Regions from separate parts of the Pseudoalteromonas piscicida genome, predicted to be linked through region 3. Evidence: predicted binding sites of a transcription regulator. Region 3 holds the regulator's gene; each other region holds the start of a gene.

Region 1 (9,930 bases), 1.1 Mb from region 3:
CATCACAAACCCAGTAAATGGCACGGTACCAATCGTTGCTGAAGTGTTCAAAAAAGCAGGTACTTATGATCCAGCTCGCGTATTCGGTGTAACAACGCTTGACGTTATCCGCGCTGAAACCTTCATCGCAGAGCTTAAAGGTCTAGACGTTGCTGAAGTTAAGATCCCAGTCATTGGTGGTCACTCAGGTACTACAATTCTACCTCTACTTTCTCAAGTTGAAGGCGTTGAGTTCACTGACGAAGAAGTTGCTTCACTAACAACTCGTATCCAAAACGCGGGTACTGAAGTGGTTGAAGCTAAAGCAGGTGGCGGTTCAGCTACACTTTCAATGGGTGCAGCAGCAGCACGTTTCTGCTTCTCACTAGTGAAAGGCCTACAAGGTGAGGAAGTACTTGAGTACGCATACGTTGAAGGTAACACAGGCGATGCAACATTCTTTGCACAGCCAATTATCCTTGGTAAAAACGGTGTAGAGAAGTTACTTCCTTACGGTGAGCTAAGCGCGTTTGAGCAAAAAGCAAAAGACGACATGCTAGCGACACTTGAAAAAGACATCAAAGAAGGTGTTGATTTCATGGCGTAAGCCAGGTTGATACAAAAAAACCAGTCGCATCACAGTGACTGGTTTTTTTATGTCCGAGGTTTAATTCCTCAAATAGTTATGCTTAATGAAGAATACGTGCTCTGATAGTCCCTTCAACCGCACTTAACTCTTTCAGTGCTACTTCAGAGTGGTCGCTATCGACATCGATTACCACGTAACCAATAGACTCATCTGTTTGTAGGTATTGCGCCGCAATATTGATACCGTGCTGAGCGAACGCTTGGTTGATTTGTGTTAGTACACCTGGGCGGTTTATGTGTACATGTAATAAACGACTTCGGTTTGATAATTCAGGTAGAGAAACCTCAGGGAAATTAACTGCCGTGACTGTTGAACCATTATCTGAATACTTCGCCAACTTACCTGCGACTTCTACACCGATGTTTTCTTGTGCCTCTTGGGTAGAACCACCAACGTGCGGGGTTAGCAATACATTGTCAAACTCGCGTAGTGGTGAGACAAATTCTTCATGATTAGATTTTGGCTCAACGGGGAATACATCGATAGCTGCACCGGAAAGTTTCTTTGCTGCTAATGCTTCAGCTAAGGCGTCAATATCAACAACCGTTCCGCGTGATGCATTAATTAGGATTGCGCCTTGCTTCATCACTTCAATTTCAGCCATACCGATAAGATTTTTGGTCTGAGATGTCTCCGGTACATGCAAACTGACCACGTCTGCTCTTTGTAGCAGTTGCGTAAGCGTGTGTAGCTGTGTCGCGTTGCCGAGTGTGAGCTTATCTTCGATGTCATAAAACTCTACGTTCATCCCGATATTCTCAGCCATAATGCCAAGCTGGGTGCCAATGTGACCATAACCAATAATACCCAGCGTTTTACCACGGGCTTCGTATGAACCGTCGGCCGATTTATCCCACTCACCGCGATGTGCCTTTGCGTTACGCTCAGGAACACGGCGCAGTAACAAGAGAATTTCACCCAGTACCAGTTCAGCGACAGAGCGGGTGTTAGAAAATGGCGCGTTGAATACGGCGATACCACGCTTTTTAGCAGCATCCAAATCTACTTGGTTGGTGCCGATGCAGAAGCAGCCAATAGCGACCAGCTTTTCAGCTTGTTCTAATACTGCTTCTGTAAGGTGAGTACGTGAGCGGATCCCAACAAAGTGAGCATCTTTGATCCGTTCGATCAGCTCAGGCTCCGGTAAGGATGTTTTAACGTAGTCTATGTTGCTATAACCGTTGCGCTTTAGCGTCTCAACAGCGCTTTGGTGCACGCCTTCTAACAACAAAATTCGAATTTTATCCTTTGATAACGAAACCTTGCTCATCTGTAATCTCACTAGTTGATTTTAGGCCCTTCTGGAGTGCCTGTTATTACAACGTCAGCGCCACGCGCGGCAAATAAGCCGTTAGTTACGACGCCAACAATCTGGTTAATTTTTTCTTCAAGCGCTTTCGCTGCGCTAATTTCTAGGCCATGCACATCAAGAATGACATTGCCGTTATCAGTGATGACGCCTTGGCGGTAAACCGGATCGCCACCTAGTTTTAGTAACTCTCTCGCCACGTAGCTACGCGCCATTGGGATGACTTCAACAGGTAGTGGAAATGCACCTAGAGTCTCAACATGCTTTGTATTATCAACAATACAAACAAATTTCTTGGCAACGGCTGCAACGATTTTCTCGCGCGTCAGTGCTGCGCCACCGCCTTTTATCATTTCGTTGGTGCTGTTGATCTCATCTGCGCCATCAACATATACCGCAAGCTCTGACACATCGTTTAACTCAAAAACTTCAATACCAAGTGCCTTTAGCTTCTCTGTTGAAGCTTCTGAGCTTGATACTGCACCTTTGATTTGATCCTTGATACTGCCAAGTGCATCAATAAAGTGGTTTACCGTTGAGCCTGTACCAACCCCAACAATGGTGTTTTCTTCTACATAGTTTAAAGCTGCCCATGCTGCGGCTTTTTTCATTTCATCTTGAGTCATAACGCTACACTTAGTTGTCATTGAAGTTGTATGGAGTATAACTCAATCAAAGTGCCAGCGTCATGGTCAAAAGTGGCTCTAGATGCGCTTAACTAGTTGCCTTCTCATTATTTTTAGGCCACGTGTATAGTTTGGTTGGGGTGAGAATAGTCGAGAGCGGTACATCCCAAGCTGCTGTTGGTAAGCTTGAAACTTGCTGGCAATCATGAGCAAGGCCAACAAGTGCTGGTTTTGCTCGTTGCTCAGCGTAGTGTAACGCTAATGTTCTATCGTAGTACCCACCGCCCATACCGAGGCGGTTACCTTGCTCATCAAAAGCAACCAGAGGCATCAGAAGTAAATCCAATGATGCAAGCGGTGCCACAGCTGAACAATCTAACTTAGGTTCCAAGATAGCATAGCGATTTGCCTTCATGGGTGAGTTTTTTTCATACTGTTGAAAGAGTAAATTAGCGGGATTAAAGGGATGAATTACGGGTAGAAAAACGCGGTGTTTTTTATCCCAGAGTGATTGAATTAAAAGGGATGTGTCTAGTTCACCATCGTTTTGTAGATAGACCCCTACATTGGCATTTTTAGGGAGTTTTATTTGTTGAAAAAAATTAATGTTGAGCTGTAATGAAGCTTTCTTCTGTTGGTCTGCTGACAGCGAGTTTCTTGCGTTTCTAATCATTTTTCTCAAATTAGCACGAGTAACTTGAGATTTATTTATGTTGCTATTAGTTTTACTCATTCTAACGCGAGCCATTCAGGGAAAAACAAACTCACACCAAGCAGAATAAATAAAAGAATTAATACAGCGAGCAAATAATACAGCCAAGTCTTCGATTTAGTAGGAGGGCTAGGTTCAAAGTCCAGCTCATCGAATAGCTCCTTAGACTCCCACTCTTCGTCTGTGGTATCTTCAATTTCTGTATGAGTGGTTGGTGCTATGCGCTGCTCAATTTCTTCTAATCGCTCTTCGATACGTATTAGACTGCTCGTGATGTAATCCAGCGCTTCAAATACGCGCTCTTGATCTGCGTTGGCTGGGGCGGATGCTGTCTGGCTTTGTAGCTTGGCATTGATCCCCGCGCTTGCAAGTAATTTTACCTGTTTCAGCGCTTTGGTTTTATCTGCAGGAGCAAACAGGCTTTTGCCTGCGTAAAATTGCTGGATCTTTGAGGGTGAGGTTTTCAACCTGTCTGCAATTGCGATAGCAGCGCTTTGCTGATCCTTACCGTCGGCCATGCCAACGAAGACGACTTTAAACTGCTCGTTCATGGTGTGTGCCTAAGTTGTTGAGAGATAGTATTGAGTATATCTAGATTATAGGTAACTGTAGAAGGATAAAAGGAAATTTTTACCACCGAGTGAGAGTTAAGATAAGTGGCCGCTCGCGCGGCCACAGTTGATTGGGAGTTTAGTAAAGCGCAGACTGATCCGCTTTTGGCGTTGTTTTTAAGATAAACTCGCGGAGATCTTCGTTCGACTTTTGTAAATCTTCGTGACGTAGATACATCATGTGCCCGGAGCGGTAACCTTTAAAGCTTAAGCGGTCACGCATTTTTCCGCTTGGGTCGAGTTGCCACATATTATACTTGGCATCAAAGTAATTCGTTGCACCATCGTAGTAGCCCGATTGGATCATCACGTTTAGGTAAGGGTTTTGAGCCATCGCTAATCGTAATTGCTCACCCACATTATTATCACTGTTATCCCAAGGGTGAACCGAACCAAACATATTATATTTTACGTCGGTTTTATAATTGAGTTCCGTTGCGAAGTAATGGTTAATTGCAGGGGTAAAAGAATGCAACCAAGAGGTTAGCTCAGGCCAATAATCAGGACGAGAACCAGCGTCTCTTTTATCAATACCAAGATAGCGTGAATCCAGTCGACCAAGCGTATAGCCGCGGTCACGCAACAGCTCTTTCCAAAATGCCGCAGTGGGAATATCTAGGTTATTTTGAGCCACAAAGCGTTCGCTTAAGCCACTATATTTAGCAACGGCCTGTGTCACACTTTGCTTTTCTTGGGCGCTAATAAATGCACCTTTGGCAAGTGCTGGAAGATATTGATCAACAGTATATTGTTCAACTTCAGCAAGTACCTCTAGTAAGTCTTTATTTTGCAATTCAGAGGACAGTGCCTTGTGATACCAAGCGGCGGCAGCGTAATACGGTAGACGGTTTGCAACCTCAACAGGACCTTCTCGTTTAATACCGATTTCCGTAGGAGACACCAAAATAACGCCATTGAGATAAAGCCACTGATTATTTTGCATCGCGTGTGCAAGACCTGACACTCGGGTCGTACCGTAACTCTCACCAATCAGATACTTAGGCGAAAGCATGCGCTCATTGCGATGAATGAATGTATTTAGCCACTCGGCTAAGTACTTAACGTCCGCGTTGACGCCAAAAAACATGTTTGTCTGTTCGGCTTTACTTGGGTATTTACCTTCAGCATTTTTGAGTACGCGAGAGTAGCCTGTGTTGACTGGGTTTACATAAACAATATCGGCAACATCTAGCACCGAATAAGGATTGTCTTTCAAGCCGTAAGGTTGCAGGGGATACCCTTCGTCATCAATTTTTAATACTCTTGGGCCAGTATAGGCGATGTGCATCCACACAGAAGCTGAGCCCGGACCACCGTTAAATGAGATCAGCAGCGGACGTTTGCTCATATCTTTGATTTTTGTGCGCTTGTAGTAGGTGTAATGCAACGTTGCTACTGCGTCGCCGTTTTCATTCCACACCGGCTGTGTGCCTGTTGTCGCGGTGTAGTTAATACGTTCGCCTTTTATTTCGGCTCTATGCTCAGTTGTTATTTTATGATCTATCTCAATTGCGCGATTGTGCTCTTCAGCTATGCTTGGCGCTGAGAGTAGGGCACAACTCACGAGCAATAGTGGTAGTAGTTTTTTCATTGCTTCCTCGGTATTGCAGTAGGTATGTCTGCATTAAAGAAGTATTTCATCTGAAATTCAAAGCCATTGAGACAAACTCAACAAAAAAAACGGCAGGTTTGAAAAATAGGCTGTTGTAACCTCGTTTATCGAAAAGTAACGAATTTGAGCCGATTTGGTTTTTTTTAGTGCAAGATTCGCGTATATTTAGTACTTTATTATGTAGTAATAAAGTATTTAGCCCCGTTAAATTCTTGTTTCACTGCGCTTCTCGTTGTACTTAAGAGATCTCAATCCATGCAAAGAATTTTAATTGTTGAAGACAGTAAAGTCGTACAACAGGTATTGCGACACCTTGCTGCTCAGCATCTAGATGTCGAAATCGATTTTGCTTGGTCCCTCAAGGAAAGTAAGGACTTCTTAGCACAGCACCAATATACATTGGCGCTGGTAGATTTAACGCTGCCCGATGCGATGGACGCAGAGGTCGTGCAGCTCACGCTCAGCCACAAAATTCCCACTGTGGTGCTGACCTCAAAAATAGATGAATATAGTCGCCAGCAAATGCTTGAAATGGGCGTGGTGGATTATGTAATTAAAGACAATCGTGATTCATACCTATACGCGGTCAAGTTAGCATCTAGACTGTTGAGAAACCAAGGTTGCAAGGCGCTGATCGCCGATGATTCTGTGATCAGTCGAGCGGTAATGAAGCAAATGCTTGAAAAGCAATTATTTACAGTGCTTGAGGCGCAAGATGGCGAACAGGCATTGGAGATGTTGCTGTGCGACCATGAAATTAAATTGCTGCTGACAGACTTTGCGATGCCGACGATGGATGGCTTTGAACTGGTGAAATCCGTTCGTAATAGTCGCGGACGTGATGAGTTGGCTATTATTGGTTTGTCTGGCGCGGGAAGTCATGGCTTATCGGCAAAGTTTATCAAATATGGCGCCAATGACTTTTTGGCAAAGCCCTTTATGAGTGAAGAGTTTCATTGTCGTATTATGCAGACGATGGAGCAGCTCAATTTAATTGCGGAAATCAAAGAATATGCCCATCGAGACTATTTAACAGGGCTTTATAATCGCCGTTATTTCTGTCAGCAAGCAGAACGGTTAATCAAAAACAAACCGGGCCAGCATATATTGGCATTGTTAGACCTCGACCACTTTAAATCTATTAACGACCAATATGGCCATGAAAGCGGTGATGATGTACTTAAACAAGTCGCTGATTTACTACGAAGTGCATTTGGTCACTATATTGTGGCTCGTATAGGTGGCGAAGAGTTTGCTTTACTCATTCCAAGTTCAGATATGAAGGTGGCAAAGCACATGCTAGAAGACTTCAGGGAGCGTCTTGCTAAGCAGGCATTTAATATCCCGGCAGGTCAGTATTACTGCACCATCAGTATCGGTCTCGCAGTCTGTCAATCAAAAAGTTTAAGCGAAGTGATGCGTAAGGCCGATAAGGCGCTTTATAAAGCGAAAGACAAACAGCGCAATTGCGTTATTGCGCATTAGTTTTTTGTTATTTGGGTGTTTATGCACCAACTCAGTTCAGACTTAATATCAATGCACCTAGATGGTGCATTTTTTATGCGTAAAATTCCACTCCTCATTTTAATTCATTGTTAATTAAGGAATAAAAAATTTGGCACAAAGGTTGGATTACTGCATACAACAGGATCAACTGTCCTAAGGGGACTCAGCATGAAAATGATAAGTGCAATAATAAAACCATTTAAGCTTGATGAGGTACGTGAAGCGTTAGCCGATCTGGGGATTGAAGGCATGACGGTTGTTGACGTTAAAGGCTTTGGACGTCAGCGCGGTCATACCGAACTATATCGCGGTGCAGAATATCAAGTCGATTTCATTCCAAAAATAAAAATAGAAATTGCGACGTTAAGCGAAAACGCTGAGCGCGTTGTGGAAACGGTTACAAAGGCTGCGTTCACTGGAAAAATTGGTGACGGGAAAATCTTTGTTTACGACTTAGACCAAGTTGTTCGGATCCGTACCGGCGAACTTGATGAAGAAGCCATTTGAGGGGATCCGAACAATGGAAAATACAATAATAGAACTACAATTTTCATTAAATACTTTTTATTTTCTGATATCTGGCGTCTTAGTTATGTGGATGGCAGCTGGGTTCGCCATGCTTGAAGCGGGATTAGTGCGCTCAAAAAATACCACTGAAATCCTAACCAAGAACGTCGCACTGTACGCCATTGCTTGTACTATGTACCTGCTTATTGGTTATAACATCATGTATGTCGATAATGCCGAAGGCGGAGTTTTACCAAGTCTAGGCGCACTCATAGGCAGTGCTGCGGACGATGCCGACCATGCACTGCAATCTGACTTTTTCTTTCAAGTTGTATTTGTTGCCACGGCCATGTCAATTGTCTCGGGCGCTGTTGCTGAGCGTATGAAATTGTGGGCGTTTTTAGCATTTTGTGTGGTGTTAACTGGCTTTATCTACCCGTTAGAAGGCTATTGGACGTGGGGCGGTGGTTTCTTATCTGAGCTTGGCTTCGTGGACTTCGCCGGTTCTGCCATTGTGCATGGTGCCGGTGCTGCGGCTGCACTAGCGGGTGTCCTGTTACTTGGTGCGCGTAAAGGCAAATATGGAAAAAATGGTGAGATCTACCCAATTCCTGGCTCCAACATGCCACTGGCTACACTGGGCACCTTTATTTTGTGGATGGGGTGGTTTGGCTTTAATGGCGGTTCTCAACTGTTCCTTGCAGACAAAGAAAATGCCATTGCGGTTAGCCAAATCATGCTAAATACCAATGCGGCGGCGGCTGCAGGTGCGGTTGCTGCACTGTTGGTGTGTAAATTAATGTGGGGCAAGGCAGATTTAACCATGGTGCTTAATGGTGCACTCGCAGGTCTTGTTACCATTACCGCCGAGCCGGCTTCTCCAACACCTGTATTGGCGCTTACCCTCGGCGCGTTAGGTGGTGCTTTGGTGGTGTTCAGTATCGTCGCGCTAGACAAGGCAAAAATTGACGATCCTGTAGGTGCTATCTCTGTTCATGGTGTATGCGGGGCGTTAGGTGTGATGACGGTACCATTTTCAAACTCAGACGCTACTTTCCAAGGTCAGGCTGTGGGGCTTATCACTATTTTAGGTTTTGTTTTCATTGCTTCATATATCGTCTGGAGTGTATTGAAAGCAAGCATGGGGATCCGCGTTGGCGAAGAAGAAGAGTTAAGTGGTATGGATCAACATGATTGTGGCGTAGATGCCTATCCCGAGTTCGTGACAGTTCGCGGACAGTAATATAGTAATACAGTTGGCTCTCGGTCAATATTGTAAAGTTCTCGTTGTCTAAACAAAGTGAGTCCAGCAGGGCTCACTTTTCTTTATAAATATTATTCTACTTTCAGCAGTTGTTAATTTAGGTTACCCTACCATCTTGCGATTCATTTTTTAGTTTTACTTGGGTCATGACGGATAAAAAGAAAAGAACACCTGCCAAAAAATCAAACGTCAAAGCGAACACTTCGCGTAAAAACAATACCCAGCAAAACGGTTCTAAGATGCAAAGAGTTAAAAGCCGTATACTGAGCACATTGTGGTCTTTCTTTTGGAAGGGGACTATTGCGGCGATATTCCTTGTAGCAATTTATATCATCTATTTAGACGCGAAAATAAGCCGGCAGTTTGAGGGCAATAAGTGGGAACTTCCCGTTCAGGTTTATGCCAGATCGATGCAGTTTTTTCCTGATCAGTTCCTTAATGAGGATGAAGTGCTGTGGGAGCTGAAGCGGCTTAACTATTCTCGTGTAAATCGTATCAGCCGTACCGGTCAGTATATCGTTCAAGGTCGCACAATCACCATTCATCGTCGCGCGTTCGAATTCTACGATGGCCCAGAAGCTGCGCGTATTTTTACGCTTAATTTTGCTGGTAAAAAGCTTGCAAATATTGTTGATAATCAAGGTCGACGCTTAGCTGGCGCTCGCTTAGAGCCAGTGCAAATTGCCCGGATCGGCAATGAATCCCGTCAAGACAGAGAGTTTGTTCCGTTCGATAAATTCCCTAATATTTTAAAAGAAACACTGCTGGTGGTAGAAGATAGAGACTTTTACGAACATCATGGTGTTTCTGCGCTGTCTATTTTACGTGCACTGTATGCCAACATTAAAGCAGGGCGAACCGTACAAGGCGGCAGTACGCTCACGCAACAGCTCGCAAAAAACTTTTATCTCACCAGAGATCGCACCTTAATCCGCAAGGTGAATGAAGCGTTCATTGCATTGATTTTAGATTTCCGTTATAGCAAAGATGAAATCCTTGAAGCCTATTTAAACGAAGTGTTTTTGGGACAAGCCTATAATCAAGGCGTTCATGGTATGGGGCTTGCGGCCGATTTTTATTTTGGTAAGCCGGTAGACGAGCTTGAGTTTGACCAAGTCGCTATGTTAGTTGCGATGGTTAAAGGGCCATCTTTTT
Region 2 (9,930 bases), 1.3 Mb from region 3:
TGGAATTGTCAGATACGGTATTGGGGCAAAAGCCGGAGTCGATAGCGGTCGCTAGTTTTGTTAACTTTAATGAATCGCTAAGGGATACTAATCAGCTAGGAAACCAATTGGCTGAGTCTTTAATGCATCAAATGCAAAAGCTGGGCTATCAAGCGCTAGACTTTAAAGCGCTAGGAAAAATAGAAGTGACATCCAGTGGCGATTTGACTTTTTCTCGTAACGCAAGTCGCTTGAAAAACGTGCAATCACCCAGCCATTTGCTGACAGGCACTATGGTTTACCGTCCACGAGGCGTGGAGGTGAATGCAAGGTTGCTAGAGTTTAACACCAATTTAGTGATCGCGAGCACGGTGGTGACCATCCCGTATTTTATTCTTGATGATCAGGCAACCGCTTCAAGGTAATACTTCAAATAGCACTTTTTAGAAGAGAATAGCGTTTAGATTTTATTAAAAGCGAAGCGCTATCCTATTTCTTACTCAAACCTCAAGCGAAGTAACTGATAGCGCAGTAGTGGGGCCTAACTGCTGCGTATTCGCCTACGGATTTACGCCATTTATTACCACAAATAATTTGACTATTAATCTTTAAAAGTTCATTAAGATCAGTATACTAAAGCGAAGTCACTGGGATGCAGTACGAAAGCGAACCAACAACTCCAGACTTAAGTTATGCAGACCCCGCTAACGAAGGCTAAAAAGGCGTTCGTAACTGACTTTAGAGATTGTCCCCATAGTTTAATGGATAAAACAAGGCCCTCCTAAGGCTTAGATGTAGGTTCGATTCCTACTGGGGACGCCATTTACATTCACCACAGCGTGGAATTACCAAAGTAAATGGGCGGCACAAGCATGGTTTAGAGTGCGTAGTCGTCGAAAACCTTGCCTTTACCACAGGCAGGCTCAGCACTTACAGTGCAAACTCATTTTCATTGTCTATTTGAATTTCAACCAAATCATTAATTTGCACATTGTGCAGTGGGCGATTGCTGATGTTTACCGCAATGGCATTTTGTGCATTCACCTGGATCACTTGCAGCTTATTAATAGTTTTAATTTGGTGCATAAATATTTTACCATCGACGTTAGTCAACGGATTACTATGCGCTACATTGAGGATCTGGCCATTCTTTAAGCCATGCATGCGACCCAAATTAATAACGACTTGTTCATCATTGATATGTAGGATTTTACCATTGGTTGGTAAGCAGGCGACCGCTGCGTTTAAATCTGTTGCGATTTGTGTCAGCGTGGTTTGGATCTCATCAGCATAATCTGTCTGCCAAAAGCGCTCACTGTACACATCAATTAATTTGGTCTTCTTAAAAGGCCAAACGCCTTGAGTTGCATACTGCTTTTGCCATACTCTTTCATGAGAAAGGGCATCAAATAGTGCAAAGTCTACCTTAAAGCTTCTTAAGTATTTATCGCTTTGCCAAAATGCGAGGTCATTATTGAGTTTATCTACACTAGCAATATCAGTAATTTGACTCAGTAATACGAATTGACTGTTAGTATTGGCCGTTATGGTCTCGATTAACTGTTCATTATAATCAAAACGCTGACTGAAAAAGCGGTTAACGTCTATGGTCTGTGCGAAGTAGGGAATGGGTTCTAAGTTCAACTTCTGTTCAGACATTGTTTGGTACAAGCGCTCGCTCACCGCTTTATTTATGTCAAAAATTTGACCTAATGTTGCTTGATGTTTATTTTTTAACTGGCTCTGTGTCACTGCAATCTGTTTGCTGTAGGCACTGGTTGGGCACTGACCACTCTGTGGCGTAATATCGATATGTAGTGTCACTTGCCATGAGTCATCGACTTTTGCTTCAGCAACCACGTTAGCGCTTTGGATTTCGGCATTTGAGCGGATTTTAAGTTGATCTTGAGTGAGCACACCATCGGTGACTGTTTGTACACTACTCACAGAAGCGCCAGAAAACAGCAATGCTTGTGTAATGGCGTCGTTTACGGCTTTTCTTTTGGCTTTTTGATGGTCGCCATTTTTAACGTCAGCCATGCCGGTAACTTCAAACCATTCAGCATAAGCTGGATGAGTTAAGGTGATACACAACAGTGTTAGACTGGTCGCGAATTGCTTTTTCATGTTTAAATGCCCAGATCAAAAACTACTCTTTAACTCAGCAATACCTGTGCCAAATTTTGGCAAGGTTCGTGCATAATCATCCATTATGAAAGTTAATTTTATTTCTTGCCAATACTCAATGAAACCACAATAACCCTTGCGAGATTAAGATGCAGGGGAAGTGCTAAGTTTTGATTGGTATATATTGTAGCGGAGTGGGGTGAAATGCGTATCACTAATTCTATCAGTGCAGTTGTTATGGTTTGCTCGCTGGCGGGGCTCAGCGGCTGTTCAAGCCTTGTTGATAAGCACATTGAATATGAGACAGTGCAACCGGAAACTTTTCCTGTTTTACGGGCTGTGGGGTATGCGCCTTTGAGTGCTCAGCCTGGTAAAACTGCGGGTGAGAAGCAGCTAATGGCAATTAAAGTCTCAAAATTAGAAGCGTATCGTGAATTGGCTGAGCAACTGTATGGCCAGAATTTGACATCCACTATCACGGTCAAAGGGCTATTGCGCAAAACGACGGTCTTAAGAGTCGAGTAAATGGACTAGTTCGTGGGGCTAAGGTGTTGAAAAGCTATGCTGTCGGCGATACTTACGCGACGGAATTAGAGCTTGATATGAAACGCGTTTATGATTTGTATGTTACCCAAGTCAAGCCGCAGAAAATTAAGAAAATATCTTATAGCTTTAAGTAAGCAGTCTTATATATTGCTCTTCTAATGCGCTTCACGTTTTAATTTTTCAATTGTGCTGTAGAGCTGCAAGGCCGGTGTATTTTGTTTATGCTTCGATGCTAAAACAGTACTAGTGTGGCTATGCTACGCCTTTAGGTTACGTACTAACTCACTGTCGCTACTTTTCACACTACCATCTTGACCATATGTAACAGAAGTCGGTGCTCCAATTAAGATCCCTTTTAGCTCCCGTGTGCTTACGTTGGCCTGATGAGCCGTTTTAGCATTGATTTCATTTTTGGTTTGGCATTCACTGAGCAGTGCTCGTACTTTAGCAACGAGTGAGATTACTTCATCGTGCTCAAAAATATGAGAATCAGTTTTTGCTAATTCACTATCGATCTTTTGCAGTTTTGAAATGAGAGTTAGCTTTTCGCGAGCGATTTCTTTTAAATTGTCGCCACGCCGAGACGCAAGCTCGTCAAGCTCACGCGCCAGAAGCTGGGTCATCGCTTCTAGCGTTGAGATTTGTTCTGAAAGTTTGTGGTGGCAAAGCCGAACCAAATCATCCATATATTTCGAACTCAAATGCAGCTATGTTTTTGGCGAGTTTTTCCGCGTCAACCTGATACTTACCTTCTGCAATCGCTTTTTTCAGTTCTTCGACTTTCTTGTCATCAAAGCCTGATGATTGCTGTGCTTTTTCATTGACTGTTTTCAGCTGTTGTGCTTGCGGAGTCAGACTGACTGAGTCCGCAGCTGCTTTAGGCGTAGCTGGTGATTTAACTGATGCACTATTCGCATCATTTCTTTGCAATTCAGCCTTCTGTTGCTTAACATTATTAGCAACGGATGTAGACTGATTCTGACCGTTAACTTGATTAACCATGATTGTAGACCCAATAAAATTATACTCTCAGCCTTGTTATCGGCGTTTAGTAGTATTACTTTAGCAAATTTTTTATAGATTCACCTCTACTGTTTCCACTTCTATTACTCTAGCACGTAAGGTTTTGCCAGAGCGAGAGTTTTTAATATTAATAAGTTCACCACGATTACCATCTTGTTGCGCTTCTCCTTGAGTTTTGATCACAAGCCCGCCTGATTTCGCGATAATTATCACGGTGTCGCCTTTGCAGACCATGCAAATATGGGCTTGAGTAAAGGCTTGACCCTCTCTTATATTACGTTTGCTTCTGCTGCCTATTAATATTGACTTATCCTCTATATAGGAAACTCTTCTAAAACGTTTCGGCTGATACTCTATTTTCACATCTTCATCCTGAATAACACGGCCTTTTTCTAGCATGGTCGCGCTTACTAAAATGGGGTAGAGGTGGTCGATACGCACATGAACGTATTGAGTCCAGCTGAGAGTGTCGTTGCATCTCACTTGGACGGTCACTTGAGTATCAAAAGGCGGAGTCATCGCTGTACTATATTGCAGCGGCGATTGACAATCCCTTGCTGGAATTCTTGAGTCAAGTGGTATAGCGGTGATCGACAGCTGACTATCAGGATCTTGTTCAACATTCGGTTCAACAAACGCGATTGCGCTTTGTTCTAAAGTTTTGTTGTCATATTGCTGACAATAACCATAGTCAACGCCTATAAAATAAGCGAACAAACAAAAAAACTGAATGTAATGGGTTTTTTTTAACAAACTCATGATGTTTCGACTATGCTTATGGGGTGAAACAAGGTATAAAGATTCTGCTTTAATAACTGCACCTAATCAAGGGTGGTAAACCATATCAGAGTCGAAGCAAAGATCGTTCCGATTAGCGGTTTATACAGTAGGAGATTGAAATGGCAGGTATTTTAGACTCGGTTAACCAACGTACACAGCTGGTTGGGCAAAACCGTCTCGAGCTATTACTTTTTCGACTTCAAGGTCGACAGCGCTTCGGCATTAACGTTTTCAAAGTCCGAGAAGTGCTTCAATGCCCAGCATTGACAAGCATGCCCAAGTCAAATCCTCTTATCCGGGGGTTGCTCATATTCGAGGCCAGACTATCTCTGTAATAGATATGTCACTTGCGGTTGGTGGACCCCCAATTCAAGATATTCGCAATTGTTTTATTGTGATTGCGGAATACAATCGCTCAGTTCAAGGTTTTCTAGTCAGTGCAGTAGAGCGTATAGTGAATATGAACTGGGAAAAAATAATGCCCCCACCATCTGGTGCGGGTCGATATTCCTATTTGACAGCGGTCACCGAAATTGAAAACGAGTTAGTTGAAATTTTAGACGTAGAAAAAATCCTCAATGAGATTTGCCCGATCAACACAGAAGTCAGTGCTGACATTGTCTCTGACGGTGAAATGCAAAAAGATTTAGGTGAGCGTATTGTCTTTATCGCGGATGATTCTGCAGTTGCTCGCAATCAGGTCAAGCGTGCATTGGAGCCATTGGGAGTTCAGACTGAGCTTGCGAAGAACGGCAAAGAAGCATTAATTAGGCTTCGTGAAATAGCCGAAATGGACTGTCAAAATAATGTCACCGAGCGAGTAGGGCTGTTGATTTCTGACGTTGAAATGCCGGAAATGGATGGCTATACGCTAACGGCTGAAATAAAAGCTGATCCAAAATTAGCGCCATTGCATGTGATACTCCATACTTCACTGAGTGGTGTATTTAATCAGGCCATGATTGAGAAAGTTGGCGCTGACGATTTTATTGCTAAGTTTAACCCAGATGAATTAGCCGCAGCGGTTAAGAAATGGGTTCATTGTGATTAAAGCTGGTGGTAGCACTTGGAAAATAAGCATTTAGAGCAAAAAGAGTACGATCAATTTAGAACTTTTTTGGAGCAACAGTGCGGGATCGTGCTGGGTGACAACAAGTTATATTTGGTTAAAAGTCGATTAGCTCCTCTGATGGCTCGCTTTGGTGTAGAAACTCTATCGTCTTTAGTTTCTAAAACGCTTAGTCCCCATGAGCGGCAATTGCGTGCCGCTGTGGTGGATGCGATGACAACGAATGAAACACTGTGGTTCAGGGATACCTATCCGTTCGAGTTGATTAAGTCGAAAATCTTACCAGAGTTTAAAGACTTAAGACGGCCAGTTAAGATTTGGTCGGCGGCAAGCTCATCAGGACAGGAGCCGTACTCAATCGCGATGTCTGCGAGCGAGTATGTGAGTAAAAGCCCCGGTGCGCTAAAAATGGGTGTGCAGATCGTCGGTACAGACATTTCTAACACAATGCTTGATATGTGTAAAAATGCTGAATATGACGCGCTGGCATTGGCGCGGGGGTTATCTCCTGAGCGCAGAAAGAAATTTTTTATGGATAGTGGTAATGGAATGGCCAAGGTAGTTGAACCTATTCGTAAAATGGTCAGCTTTAGACACTTAAACCTGTTGGATTCTTATGCACTGATGGGTAAGTTTGATGTTATTTTCTGCCGTAATGTCCTGATTTACTTTTCGCCTGAAGTGAAAGCCAAAATAATTTCGCAATTTGCTCAGTCGTTAAATCCTAATGGTTATTTGTTTTTAGGGGCGTCAGAGTCGATGGCGGGTTTAAGTGACGACTTTAATATGATCCGTTGTAATCCAGGGATCATCTATCAGAAAAAGACCTAAAACTAACAAATAGCGGCAGGGATGGTCGCTATAGCTAGCATCGGCTATTTGTAACGGAACTTCCAGTAACTATTTCTAGTCTTATAACTGCGAATTGCTTCAGCCAAGCCGCCAATTATTCAGACACTTCCTCTTATTTACTTCTTCCTCAATATTGACTCAAGTTTAATTATTCCAAAAGTGAAATTTAACACATTGAAATTTAAGGTATAAATCAAGTTTAAAAACTGGCCTAAAGATTGCTTTGTCATACTGAAGTCAAATTTTTGGAGTCAGACAATGGCAATTAGTTTCGATAAAGCGTTGGGTGTACATCAGCATACCATGCTGATCCGTTCTCAGCGTGCTGAAATGCTAGCGAGTAACATCGCAAACGCAGACACTCCAGGATATAAAGCAAAAGATATCGACTTTGCGAGTGCATTAAAAGCGGCAAAGTCATCACAGCGAAGCGGCAATGATATGGTCAGAACGGATGCCAAACACCTCAGTGGTGGCACTAAGATGAGCAACTCTTCAGAACTATATCGTACGCCAAATCAAGCAGATACAGGTGATGGTAACTCAGTGGATATACAAGTGGAACGGAACTTGTATGTACAGAATGCATTAGAGTACCAAGCCAGTTTGCAATTTCTTGGTGGTAAGTTCAGTGGTCTTAAGAAGGCACTCGGCGGGCAAGGGGCATAATTATGAGTTTATATAACGTTTTCGATATCGCGGGTTCAGGAATGAGTGCACAGAATGTGCGACTGAATACCACCGCAAGTAATATCTCAAACGCAAACTCAGTGAGCTCTAGTCAGGATACTGTGTATCGCGCTAGACACCCTGTATTTGCCGCTGAACTTTCCAAAGCTGCAGCTTCCCAGAACAATGTTGCGGGATCTTCAGTAGGAGTAAAAGTCTTAGGTGTGGTTGAGAGCGATAAGCCGCTTCAAGTTGAGTACAACCCAAACCACCCAAGTGCTGACGCAAATGGCTACATTTATAAACCGAATGTGAATGTGGTAGAGGAGATGGCAAACATGATTTCTGCTTCTCGCTCTTACCAAACCAATGTTCAAGTTGCAGACGCTGCAAAGCAAATGCTTAGTAAAACATTGCAACTAGGCCAGCGCTAAATTGGGAGTAACAGCTGATGAGTAATAATGTAAATGCCACTTCTTCAACGGGTGTAGATTCACTCTACTGGGATAGGCAAAAACAGGCCGAGGAGAAAAAGCCCAGAGATGAGCTATCGCAAGAAGATTTCTTCTCGCTGCTTACTCAACAGCTCTCTTTCCAAGATCCAAGTAAGCCTGCGGACAACGATCAAATGATCGCGCAGATGACCAGCTTTACCATGGCCGAGGGGATCTCAAAGCTCAATGAGAACTTTGATTCGCTAGCTGCATCAATGACTTCTAACTCGGCGCTTCAAGCATCAACGTTGATTGGTAAAAAAGCATTACTTGAATCAACGACGTTAGAACATGGCGACGATGCACTTACCAAAGGTTCTGTGATTGTACAGGAACCAGTTCAGAATCTATCTGTGGGTATCTATGATGAATCAGGAGCGCTTGTCAAGACGCTCGAATTTGGTGAGCAAAGTGTAGGTGCCGTACGTTTCGATTGGGATGGTAAAAATAAAGATGGTGAGATGATGCCTCCTGGTGAATACACCATAAAAGCGGAAGGCATGATTGAAGGTGAATATCAGACTTTACCTTCGGCCACATTCAGAAATATAGACAGTGTTAATGTTAATGGTGCTAACGGCATCGTCATTAATACCAAAGAAGGCGCGGTGCGCTTAACTGATATTGCTGAAATAGCATAGTAGTTTTAAAGAATTAACCTTAAGAACTTAGAGGTGAGAGTATGAGTTTCAATATAGCACTGACAGGTATTGCCGCCGCGCAAAAAGACTTGGACGTAACAGCAAACAACATTGCTAACGTGAATACGACGGGGTTTAAAGAATCTCGCGCAGAGTTTGCTGATGTTTATGCATCTTCGGTTTTTAGCTCTGGCAAAACGAAAAATGGTGATGGTGTACAAACTACGATGGTAGCGCAGCAGTTTCACCAAGGGTCATTAAAGTTCACGCAAAACTCGCTAGACTTGGCGATTGAGGGCGAAGGCTATTTTGCCATGTCAAACTCTCTTCAGTCGCAGGATTTTACGTATTCTCGCGCTGGTGCATTTAAACTAAATAAAGATAACTTTATTGTGAATGCTAAGGGCGACTACTTGCAAGGTTTTCCGGTCGATCCATCGACGGGTGATACCACTTCTTTGAGTTTAAGTACGACATCACCAGTTCAAATTCCTGATGCATCGGGCTCGCCTCGAGCAACGTCGCAAATCTATACCTCGTTTAATCTAGACGCGACGGCGCAACCACCCACAATCGCTTTTGATCCTGAACAACGAGCTTCATATAACTCAAGAACGGCGATTACGGTATACGATTCATTGGGTGAATCACATACACTGCAGTTATTCTTCAGAAAAACGGCGGATAATGAATGGTCAACTTATGCAACAATGGACGACAAGCCATTTAACCACAATGCACAGCAAATTGATCCAGCTGCAACACCACCTGTTCCTTATACACCCGTGAGTGTATTCCGTTTTGACGCAAGTGGTATTCCTTCGCAAACTGCGGACGATCCATCAGCTTCACCACTAACATTTAGTAACAACGCTGGAACAACTTTTAATCCACTTAGTTTAGCTGGTCCTCAAGATACGACAGACCCAACTATTGGTATGTCAAACTTGCTAGACAACGGCGCAACCTTCCCGAATGATATTGTTGTTAACTGGCGTGATGAAGCAAACACTGCTCAGAAGTTACCGACACAATATTCATCAGGTCGATTTGAAGTAAAAGCACTGGAGCAAGACGGTGCAACCGTTGGCCGCTTGGCTGGTATTGATATTGGTACTGATGGTAAAGTAGTGGCTTCATATACTAACGGCGACTCGACTTTCTTAGGGCAAGTGGCACTAGTACGCTTCCCAAATTCTCAAGGCCTTCAGGCGATTGGTAATACTGAGTGGAAGAAAAGCCTATCTTCTGGTGAGCCACTTGCGGGCGAGCCAAACACTGGTACGCTTGGTGGTATTAGTTCATCGGCGTTAGAGCAATCTAACGTTAACCTGACGAACGAGTTAGTTGACCTTATCAGTGCTCAACGTAACTTCCAGGCGAACTCTCGAGCGCTTGAGGTTAACTCAACATTACAACAAAATATATTGCAGATCCGATAATATATTATGCCCTCCAAAGGCTGCTTCCAAAGGCAGCCTTTTTTATGTCCGTCAAAAACATCTCATCACTTTGGCACTGTGCTTGCATTAACTAGATTAAGTTTGAATTTTATAGGTCATCGTCATGGATAAAATGGTGTATATCGCAATGTCAGGCGCTAAGCAAAGCTTACGTGGTGTGGCACTTAAGGCGAATAACCTTGCTAATGCCAACACGACTGGCTTCAAAGCAGATTTTGCTCAAGCGCGCTCAATGCAAGCATTCGGTGAAGGGTTGCCCTCACGGGTTTTTGCTATGCAAGAACGCC
Region 3 (9,930 bases):
AAAAATTTTTAACACAGTTAGCGTCAGATTTGCTCCTTCAAATTGAGCAAGTATTAAGACTAATTGGTATTATACCAGTCTGGTTACGGAGGGGGAGGGTAGCAGGGAATACATGAATCAGGCCTTAGTGCTATATTGGTGATAGCAGCTTGAGTCACTCAGATTCATTAAACTTATTTTCTATTAATCCACCAATGGCGTCTAGTGCATACTGAGCATCAGGACCTTCGCAGACAACTCGCACCTCTTTTCCCTGGCTGCTTTCAAGTAACAACAGTGCTAGTACGCTGTCTGCAGCAGCACTTTTGTCTCCCTGATATAAGGTCACTTCGGCATCAAATTGTGTCGCTAACTGAGCAAGAACTGTCGCAGCCCGAGCGTGTAGACCGAGTTTATTCTGGATTAAAAACGTATCTTCTAACATCTAACCCTCTTGCTCACGGTGACGAATTTTGACGTTAGGATGGGTTTTAGCAAAACGCTCGCCAATGGTTTGCGCTAAGTATACTGAGCGATGCTGTCCACCAGTACATCCGATAGCAATCGTTAGGTAGCTACGATTGTTACGTTCTAAGTGTGGTAACCAAGTTTGTACAAAGGTTTGGATCTGCCAAGTGAATTTTTGCACGATACTGTGGCTCGACAAATAGTCTTTGACAGGCTGATCTAGGCCCGTGAGCGGCTTAAGCTCAGGCTCCCAATGTGGATTTGGCAAAAAGCGCGCATCAAAAACGTAATCCGCTTGTTTTGGGATGCCATGTTTAAAGCCGAAAGATTCAAAAGTAATAATGAGTTGTTTGTCTTTCTTGCCTAAGATTTTTTCGCGGATATCTTCTGCAAGTTGATGAACGCTAAGGCCTGTGGTATCGATGAGAAAGTCGGCTCGAGTGATCAATACGTCTAACAGTTCACGTTCTTTTTTTATCGCGACATCTAATGGAAGATTATGCAGTGAAAGAGGGTGCAAACGGCGTGTTTCAGAAAAGCGCTTTATCAGGGTTTGGTCATCACTGTCTAAATAAAACAGGGTAGGTTTGGCGAAACCGGGCAAGTATTCAAGAATGTCATTAAACTCGTCCTGTTCTTTAGGCAAGTTTCTAACATCAATGCTCACTGCAATTTTATTATAATTGTCGGAAACGCTGCGGACTAAAGACGGTAGCAAATTGACCGGAATATTATCTACACAATAGTAGCCTAAGTCTTCCAATACTCGAAGCGCTACAGATTTACCAGAGCCTGAGCGGCCACTGATAATGATAAGCTCGAGTCCTTTTTCTTCATCACTCATCAGATTCACCTTGGATCACTGCATATAACTCATCATCACTTTTTGCTTGCCTGAGCATTTTACAAAAAGACTTGTCTTTGAGTGTATCAGCAATCGCCGCTAAGGTCTTCAGGTGCTGTTGATTATCACCTTCAGGTACGATGAACGCGACAAAAATATCGACAGGCTGCTTATCTATGGCTTCAAACTGGATCCCTTGTTCGCTGACAAGGACCATTGCAAGGATTTTATCCAAACCTTCAAGTCGACCATGGGGAATAGCAATGCCTTTACCGATCCCTGTGCTGCCTAATTTCTCTCGCGCCATTAAAGCGTCCAAGATAGCATGTTGACTGGCATTCGGAATTTGGCTATGAGCCAGTTCGCTGATGTATTCTAAAATACGTTTTTTGCTATTAAAAAGGACCGCAGCTTTACTGCAGTCCTTGTTCACTAATTCACTTAATTTCATTTTAGTGTCGAGTGAGCTTCTCTTTGTGTTTAATAACTTGACGATCTAGCTTGTCGATAAGGCCATCAATTGCGGCATACATATCTTGATGCTCTGTTGATGCAAATAGCTCGCCGCCGTTTACGTGTAATGTTGCTTCTGCTTTTTGTACTAGTTTCTCGACATCAAGGATCACATGCACGTTATTGATATGATCAAAGTGCCTTTCTAGCTTCGCAAACTTGTTGGTGACATAGTCTCTTAATGAGTCAGTAATTTCTACATGGCGACCAGTTAGATTTAGTTGCATAAGCATTTTTCCTTCTTGGGTTTTACGTCTTATATCAAGCTTTTACGCTGATTTGACGGTGGAATGGCTAGGGATTCACGATATTTTGCAATCGTGCGTCTCGCTACCTTAATTCCTTGCTCAGCTAAGATATCTGCAATTTTGCTGTCACTCAATGGCTTAGCAGTATTTTCTGCAGCTATCAGCTTTTTGATAAGTGCTCTAATTGCTGTAGAAGAGCACTCACCTCCATTTTCTGTACTTACATGGCTAGAGAAGAAATACTTCAGCTCAAATATTCCCCGTGGTGTATGCATGTATTTTTGTGTCGTTACTCGTGAAATTGTGGACTCATGCATCTCAACCATTTCAGCAACATCATTTAGCACCATAGGGCGCATTGCTTCGGGGCCATGTTCAAAGAATGCCTGTTGTTGTTGCACAATGCAATTGGTAACTTTTAATAAAGTATCATTGCGGCTTTCTAAGCTTTTAATAAACCACTTTGCTTCTTGTAAATGTGAGCGAATAAACTGACTATCCGTGCTGGATTTCGCCGTTCTAGACATGGCAGCATAATGGTCGTTTACTCTTATTTTAGGCATAGCATCAGGATTTAGCTCTACGACCCAACGACCTTTTACTTTTTTCACCGATACGTCAGGGATAACATATTCAGGCTCTTCATGAATAATGCTTGCCGCTGGCTTTGGATTAAGACTATGAATTAACGTCATGACCTCTTTGAGGTCCGCCTCTTTAAGGCGCGTTTTCTTTGCCAAAGTTCGATAGTCACGGCTGGCAAGCAAGTCGATATGCTCTGTCAGGATCATTTTCGTTTCGGCAATCCATGGCGTATCTGGAGCGAATTGATTTAGCTGAATACACAAGCATTCTTGTAAACTGCGCGCTGCGATACCGACAGGGTCAAAAAGTTGAATGCGTTTGAGTACGGCTTCGACTTCATCCAGCTCAATAGGCTCTTCGCTATTTTCGTCATTAATGCTTTCTAAAATGTCTTCGCAAGATAAGGTTAAAATGCCTGACAGGTCTACCGCTTCAATAATCGCAATCGCGATAGCTCTATCGGTTGGGCTAAATGGCGTCAGTTCGAGTTGCCACATGAGATAATCATGGAGAGATTCAGAGGTTTCCCCTTGATAAACATTATCGTCATCAGGCAGAGGGCCTGAACTTGCAGCCGGCGCTGCACTCATGTACTCATCCCAAGTGACATCCATGGCAAGGTCATCACTCACAGTGTCTTTGCTCATGGCGGTATCTGAGTCTATTTCATAGTCACTAACAGGCACTTCATCGCCTGAATCTTGATTATCGTCAGCGCTGCTCTTTTCTTGGCCGTGTTGGTCAGCATTTTCGCCGTCAGTATTATCACCTTCTTCCACTTCCAACAATGGATTGCTGTCTAATGCTTCTTGTATTTCTTGTTGCAGATCCAAGGTACTAAGCTGCAGCAAGCGAATGGCTTGTTGCAGTTGCGGAGTCATTGTAAGTTGCTGCCCCATGCGCAGCTGTAATGATTGCCTCATGTATCTCTAACAATCCTTTTTAACAGTTATTAATACTACGTCTTAACTATAGCTTGAATTGTTCGCCTAGGTAGACATCTCTTACGGTTTGATCTGCCAAAACATGTTCTGGCGTGCCTGCAGCGATTAACTCACCATGTGAAACGATGTAGGCCTTTTCACATACGTCCAGTGTTTCTCTAACATTATGGTCGGTGATTAACACACCGATACCGCGGTTTTTTAGGTGCTCTATTATCGTCTTTATATCTAACACCGAAATAGGATCAACACCAGCAAAAGGTTCATCTAACAGGATAAACTTTGGGTTTGCGGCTAAAGCGCGAGCAATTTCTACTCGTCTTCTCTCACCTCCCGACAATGCCATGCCCTGTGAATCACGAATGTGTTGAATATTAAATTCATCTAGTAACTCGTTTAGTTCAGCTTCTCTTTCAACTTTAGATAAGTCTTTTCGAGTTTCTAAAATCGCCATCAAATTTTGATAGACAGTGAGTTTTCTAAAGATTGAAGACTCTTGTGGTAGATAGCCAATGCCGAGTCGTGCACGGCTGTGCATCGGCAGCAAAGTGATATCTTCGTCATCAATCTGAATAAAGCCTTTGTCGCTTGGTACTAGCCCTACAATCATGTAAAAAGTAGTGGTTTTGCCTGCGCCATTTGGTCCCAACAAGCCTACAATACTGCCAGCTTGAACACTTAAGCCAACATTCTTAACGACTTGGCGACCTTTATAACTCTTTGCTAAACCAGTTGCTTTGAGCTCGCTCATTAATTATTACCTTCTTCCTGCGCTTTTTTGTCTTTTGCGTCTTTTTTATCATCCACAGGAACAAGGATGGTTCTGACACGAGAATCTTCCTGATCTGAGCGCTCTGCACTGATCAATTGTTTTTCAATGTCATAAGTGATGACCTGCGCATTTATCTTTTGCCCAGTTTGATTGATTTCCGCATCGCCAGAAATGACTAAGGTGCCCTTCGCAACGTCGTAACGAATTTCATTTGCTTTTGCTTCTAGCAAATTACCATCAGGTTGACGTTCGCTAAAAGTGGCTGGGCTGCCAGTTGCAACAAGCAGCTGTTTATTGGTGCCAAGTTCGGCACGGCGATGTACTTCTAGGCGATCGGCATTTATTTTTCTGTTGCCATGAATAATGACGACATTCTGTTCAAAAATACCGATATTGCTTTGCAGCTGAGCTTGCTGACGGCCAGCATCAATAATGACTTCATTTTGTTCTGCAGCAACTGCCAGAGTAGAACTTGCAAGCAAGCCGATGAAAACTAGTTTGTTAATGATTTTACTGGTCATAATAAATTGTCTTTGTGTGGTTGATGAGTTCGATCACTTGCTTTTGCAGATCCGCATGTAGTCCTTTACCTGTGATCCTAAGACTAGGACCTGTGATAACGACAGGATGTTCCGACTTCATCAATTTTTGCTTAATTTCAACTCGTACATTATCGGCATTGATATCAGTGATCATGGCATTAGGTGTTAAATTCTTTGCCAGTACATTGCCCTCTAATATTAAGGTATTGTTTTCATATAGTGTTGCTTCTAATGCACTTATCTGCCAATTCTGCTCACCGTTGTACAAGGTGAAAATAGGTTTTTCAAAGTGACTAAAGCCAAGGTCTTGATACAATTCCATCTTATCAGCAGTTACCTGATAGTTTAATAAGCCATTTTCACTATAGGTAGTTTGCTGGAGTGTCGTTGCAACATAATCGGGCTTAGCTAACGGTTCATCTTCTTTTGTTGGATCCGTCTTTGATGGATTAAACATGGGTGACCACATCCATACCATTAAAGAGCTAAATATAATGAGTAAGATGACACGCAATACGGTCATGTACTTGATCCTTTGGAAGTTAATAAGTGATGTTGGCTGAGCATGAGAAGATCTGTAAGCTCTCTCACTGCACCAAAACCACCAGGCATCAACGTCGTATAATGAGCGATATGCTTAACAAGTGGATGTGCATCGTTGACGGCAACGGCAAAACCGACTCGTTCCATTACTGGTAGGTCAGGACCATCATCACCAATATACGCGATTTCATCATCACTAAGGTTGAGCTTAGTCTTCAGTTCATCATATGCCACTAGCTTGTTTTCTTGCCCTTGGTAAATATAAGTTACATTTAAACTAGTCATGCGTTGCTGAACTATTTGTGAATGTCTACCTGTGATAACGGCGACTTCGATACCACAATCAATTAAGGCCTTAATACCAAAGCCATCTTTGGTATTAAACGCTTTCAGTTCTTCACCATTATTACCAAGGTATATGCGACCATCGGAGAACACGCCATCAATGTCACAAATCAATAATTTGATTTTCTTTGCTTTTTCCCAAGCTTCAGTTGAAATGGCTTGATATAGATCTTCAAATCGCATTACAGCACTCCTGCTCTAAGTAAATCTTGCGTATTCAGGGCGCCAACTGGAACGTTATTTTCATTTACCACAATCAAGCCATTAATTCGTTTGGTTTCCATGATATTGAGTACCTCAGCCGCGAGCATATCTGCGCGTGCCGTTGTGCTTTTAGCCGTCATTACTTGCGTGATTGGAGTTGTGTGGATATCCACCTTTTGCTCGATAATACGGCGCAAGTCGCCATCGGTAAAAATACCTTGTAATTGCGAGCTTTCATCTACGATTGCCGTCATGCCTAAACTTTTAGCGGACATCTCAAATAATGCTTCTTTAACCGTGCAATGGCTGTCGACCATAGGGATTGCATCCCCTTGATGCATGACGTCAGCAACGGTTAGTAGTAGGCGTTTTCCTAAACTACCACCTGGGTGGGAAAGCGCAAAATCATCAGCCGTGAATCCTCTAGCTTCAAGTAGCGCAACCGCGAGCGCGTCGCCCATTACTAACGTAGCTGTGGTGCTGGCGGTGGGGGCAAGCCCCAACGGGCAGGCTTCTTTCGATACTTTGACACAAAGATGGACCGTCGCATTACGAGCCATCGTAGAATTAGGATTGCCTGTCATGGAAATGACAGGGGCACCTAAGCGCTTAATAACAGGGAGGATTGAGATCACCTCTTGGGTTTCTCCTGAGTTGGAGATCATCAATACAACATCATCTTTGGTGATCATACCCAAGTCGCCGTGACTTGCTTCACCTGGATGAACAAAAAACGCAGGACTGCCAGTACTTGCGAGTGTTGCTGCGATTTTGTTACCGATGTGGCCAGACTTGCCCATACCAATCACAATGATCCGGCCTTGGCAGCCAAACATAATCTCACAGGCTTTTGCAAATTGCTGATCAACAAACTGTTGCACTTCTTCTATTGCTGCAAGTTCAGTAGCAAAAACTTGATTTGCAGAGTCAATAAATGGGTTCGTTGTCACTAGGCTTCCTTAAATGATGTAGTAGATGTAACCGACGAAGCTTGCGACAAGTATACCGCCTTCCAAGCGGTTAATGCGGCGTTTACCTGTCAAGCTGAGGCTCATTAGGATAAGCAGCAGAGTCGCACCAAGCATAATAAAGATATCACGTGAAGCAATATTGGCGTCGAGGACGGATGGGTTAATGATCCCAGCAATTGATAGCACTGCCAATATATTAAAGATGTTCGAACCGATAATATTGCCAAGCGCTAGATCGTCTTCCTTTTTAAGTACGCCAGCAACACAGGCTGCAAGCTCAGGTAAACTAGTACCAACGGCGATAATGGTTAGTCCTATTAACAGGTCACTCATGCCAAAATATTTGGCTATATCAACCGCAGCGCCAACTAAATAGTCCGCGCTAACAGGTAGTAAAACCATACCCACGATGAGCCAGAAAACGGCTTTTTGAGTCGGAATATTGTTTGGAACTTCTTCACAAGCTTCACTTACAAATGGATCCTCGCTATCTCCGCCACCACGCTTCGTGATGATGATAAGTGCGAGAAGAAAAGCGGCGAAGCCTACTAATAATAAAACACCTTCGACGAAGCTGAAGTGGTTATCACTAACGATATACCAAGCTGCTAATGAAACGATAACTAACAGCGGCATTTCGCGGCGTAAAATGCCGGAGCCTACGGAGAGTGGTCTTAATAATGCTGTGAGACCCAAAACGAGTAAGATATTGGCGATGTTAGAACCTATGGCATTGCCCACAGCGGTGTCTGTTTTATCTGCAAGAGAGGCTTGCGCAGCAACCATCATTTCAGGCGCTGAAGAACCCATGGCTACAATAGTTAAGCCAACAATTAATGTCGGTACACCAAAGTTTCGTGCAAGCGCGGCCGCACCAAAAACAAAGCGGTCAGCACTCCAAACCAGTGCAATAAAGCCCAAAACGAGAATAACAAACGATAAAACCATGAACCTCTAGCCAATAGGATTGAAATTTCGATAGATACTACCAAAAGCGCTCTGGAAAGTATAAGCAAACCGTTACATTTCACTACTTACAAAATTTTACCAAAACGATTTTCCATCTTGTTTGAAAAAAAAGTATCATACTTGGATGAATATAGTCTGGATCTGGAGAGCGACTTGTCGCAGTCAATTGTAGAAATCAAGGATGTAACCTTCTCTCGGGGTGAAAGGATCATCTACAAAAACATGAGCTTTTCCGTACCAAAAGGCAAAATTACCGCAATAATGGGACCGAGCGGCATTGGTAAAACCACCATGTTGCGATTAATTGGCGGTCAGCTAAAACCTGATAGCGGTGATATTCTTTTTGCAGGAAACAGTATCCCTAACATGTCACGAGCAGCCTTATACCAAGCGCGAACGCGCATGAGTATGTTATTTCAAAGCGGCGCCTTGTTTACCGATATGAGCGTGTTTGATAATGTGGCTTTTCCTCTACGCGAGCATACCGAACTATCAGAAGATTTAATCCGTTTAGTGGTGCTGATGAAGCTCCAAGCGGTTGGCCTTCGTGGCGCAAAAGATTTAATGCCGGCAGAGCTTTCTGGTGGTATGGCAAGACGTGCTGCATTGGCACGTTCTATTGCGCTTGATCCTGAATTAATAATGTACGATGAACCTTTTGCAGGTCAGGATCCGATTTCCATGGGGGTTCTAGTTCGGTTAATCAAGTCTCTTAATGAAGTATTGGGGTTATCGTCACTGATAGTAACTCATGATGTTACCGAAGTGCTGAGCATTGCCGACCATGTTGTTATTATTGCTGAGCAAGGTGTAATTGGTACAGGCACCCCTGAACAGATGCTTGAACACGAATCTCCATTAGTGCAGCAGTTCTTACAAGGTTTGGCGGATGGACCTGTGCCATTCCATTTTAAAGCGCCTGATTATCAGCAAGCACTGTTGCAAGGAGAGTGAGTATGGTCGACTTTTTACAAAAACTAGGCCACAAAACACTTAGCCGTTTTGCTGCGCTTGGCCGTGCTACAACAATGCTTTTTGGTGCGCTATTTAGCTTACCTAATTTCCGAAAAGGCACGCCGCTTTTGATAAAGCAACTTTACATGGTTGGTCATCAATCGTTGTTGATTATCATGGTGTCCGGTTTATTTATCGGTATGGTATTGGCGCTACAAGGCTATACCGTGTTAGTCGGATATGGCGCTGAAGATAGCCTTGGACCTTTGGTTGCGTTGAGTTTACTTCGAGAGCTAGGTCCCGTGGTAACCGCACTCTTATTTGCAGGGCGTGCAGGCAGTGCGTTAACTGCAGAAATTGGTTTGATGAAGGCTACGGAGCAATTATCCAGTTTAGAAATGATGGCGATAGATCCGCTTAAGCGCGTCGTAGCCCCTCGTTTTTGGGCCGGTTTTATTAGTATGCCGTTACTCGCATTGATATTCTCTGCGATCGCTATTTTAGGCGCACACTTGGTGGGTGTTGATTGGTTAGGCGTAGATTCAGGTAGCTTCTGGTCAATTATGCAATCGCAAGTGTCGTTTCAACAAGACATCTTAAATGGTCTTATTAAGAGTTTCGTATTTGCACTATTAGTAACTTGGATCGCGCTATACAAAGGCTATGACTGTATTCCTACTTCTGAAGGAATAAGTAAAGCGACGACAGAGACGGTAGTACATTCTTCACTGGCTGTACTTGGCTTTGACTTTGTATTAACAGCGGTTATGTTCTCAAGTTAAAAGGTTTTAAAAATGAATACACGGAAAATAGAAATTTTAGTTGGGTTGTTCGTGGCATTGGGCATTGCTGCATTCGTTATGTTGGCGCTTAAGGTGGCTAACTCAGGCTTAAGCGGAAATGGTGAGACTTACACCTTACACGCTAAATTCGAAAATATCGGCTCGTTAAAAACCCGTGCCCCAATTAAGGTGGGCGGTGTTGTGATTGGCCGTGTCGATGGGATTTACATTCATCCGCAAGAGTTCGTGCCTGTGGTATCAATGAGT

The links. The regulator sigma-54, encoded in region 3, starts transcription at its own class of promoters, with help from an activator protein. The targets are predictions, from matches to a motif close to GTTGGCACGNNNNTNGNNT.
Region 1: a site for sigma-54 is predicted at 7,113-7,131, ahead of B1L02_RS03270 (P-II family nitrogen regulator). Genes of this name have one in related genera too.
Region 2: a site for sigma-54 is predicted at 2,142-2,160, ahead of B1L02_RS11190 (flagellar assembly protein T N-terminal domain-containing protein). Genes of this name have one in related genera too.

What each region holds. Positions count from the first base shown of each region.
Region 1 covers NZ_CP021646.1:683,307-693,236, forward strand. The annotation lists gene mdh (malate dehydrogenase) at 1-586, shown strand, start outside; gene serA (phosphoglycerate dehydrogenase) at 669-1,898, opposite strand; gene rpiA (ribose-5-phosphate isomerase RpiA) at 1,910-2,563, opposite strand; gene B1L02_RS03250 (5-formyltetrahydrofolate cyclo-ligase) at 2,652-3,296, opposite strand; gene B1L02_RS03255 (hypothetical protein) at 3,293-3,826, opposite strand; gene B1L02_RS03260 (S10 family peptidase) at 3,966-5,477, opposite strand; gene B1L02_RS03265 (diguanylate cyclase domain-containing protein) at 5,754-6,983, shown strand; gene B1L02_RS03270 (P-II family nitrogen regulator) at 7,173-7,511, shown strand; gene B1L02_RS03275 (ammonium transporter) at 7,525-8,754, shown strand; gene mrcB (penicillin-binding protein 1B) at 8,922-9,930, shown strand, end outside.
Region 2 covers NZ_CP021646.1:2,378,921-2,388,850, reverse strand. The annotation lists gene B1L02_RS11200 (FlgO family outer membrane protein) at 1-404, shown strand, start outside; tRNA gene B1L02_RS11195 (tRNA-Arg) at 727-801, shown strand; gene B1L02_RS11190 (flagellar assembly protein T N-terminal domain-containing protein) at 910-2,106, opposite strand; partial or broken gene B1L02_RS11185 (LPP20 family lipoprotein) at 2,311-2,786, shown strand; gene flgN (flagellar protein FlgN) at 2,910-3,338, opposite strand; gene flgM (flagellar biosynthesis anti-sigma factor FlgM) at 3,331-3,654, opposite strand; gene flgA (flagellar basal body P-ring formation chaperone FlgA) at 3,727-4,434, opposite strand; partial or broken gene B1L02_RS11165 (chemotaxis protein CheV) at 4,575-5,506, shown strand; gene B1L02_RS11160 (CheR family methyltransferase) at 5,522-6,355, shown strand; gene flgB (flagellar basal body rod protein FlgB) at 6,635-7,045, shown strand; gene flgC (flagellar basal body rod protein FlgC) at 7,048-7,479, shown strand; gene B1L02_RS11145 (flagellar hook assembly protein FlgD) at 7,497-8,180, shown strand; gene flgE (flagellar hook protein FlgE) at 8,222-9,622, shown strand; gene B1L02_RS11135 (flagellar basal body rod protein FlgF) at 9,747-9,930, shown strand, end outside.
Region 3 covers NZ_CP021646.1:3,692,102-3,702,031, reverse strand. The annotation lists gene B1L02_RS17040 (HPr family phosphocarrier protein) at 155-424, opposite strand; gene rapZ (RNase adapter RapZ) at 425-1,291, opposite strand; gene ptsN (PTS IIA-like nitrogen regulatory protein PtsN) at 1,284-1,742, opposite strand; gene hpf (ribosome hibernation promoting factor) at 1,744-2,031, opposite strand; gene B1L02_RS17020 (RNA polymerase factor sigma-54) at 2,061-3,560, opposite strand; gene lptB (LPS export ABC transporter ATP-binding protein) at 3,607-4,332, opposite strand; gene lptA (lipopolysaccharide transport periplasmic protein LptA) at 4,332-4,874, opposite strand; gene lptC (LPS export ABC transporter periplasmic protein LptC) at 4,864-5,418, opposite strand; gene kdsC (3-deoxy-manno-octulosonate-8-phosphatase KdsC) at 5,415-5,966, opposite strand; gene B1L02_RS16995 (KpsF/GutQ family sugar-phosphate isomerase) at 5,966-6,937, opposite strand; gene B1L02_RS16990 (calcium/sodium antiporter) at 6,947-7,906, opposite strand; gene B1L02_RS16985 (ATP-binding cassette domain-containing protein) at 8,081-8,881, shown strand; gene mlaE (lipid asymmetry maintenance ABC transporter permease subunit MlaE) at 8,884-9,663, shown strand; gene mlaD (outer membrane lipid asymmetry maintenance protein MlaD) at 9,676-9,930, shown strand, end outside.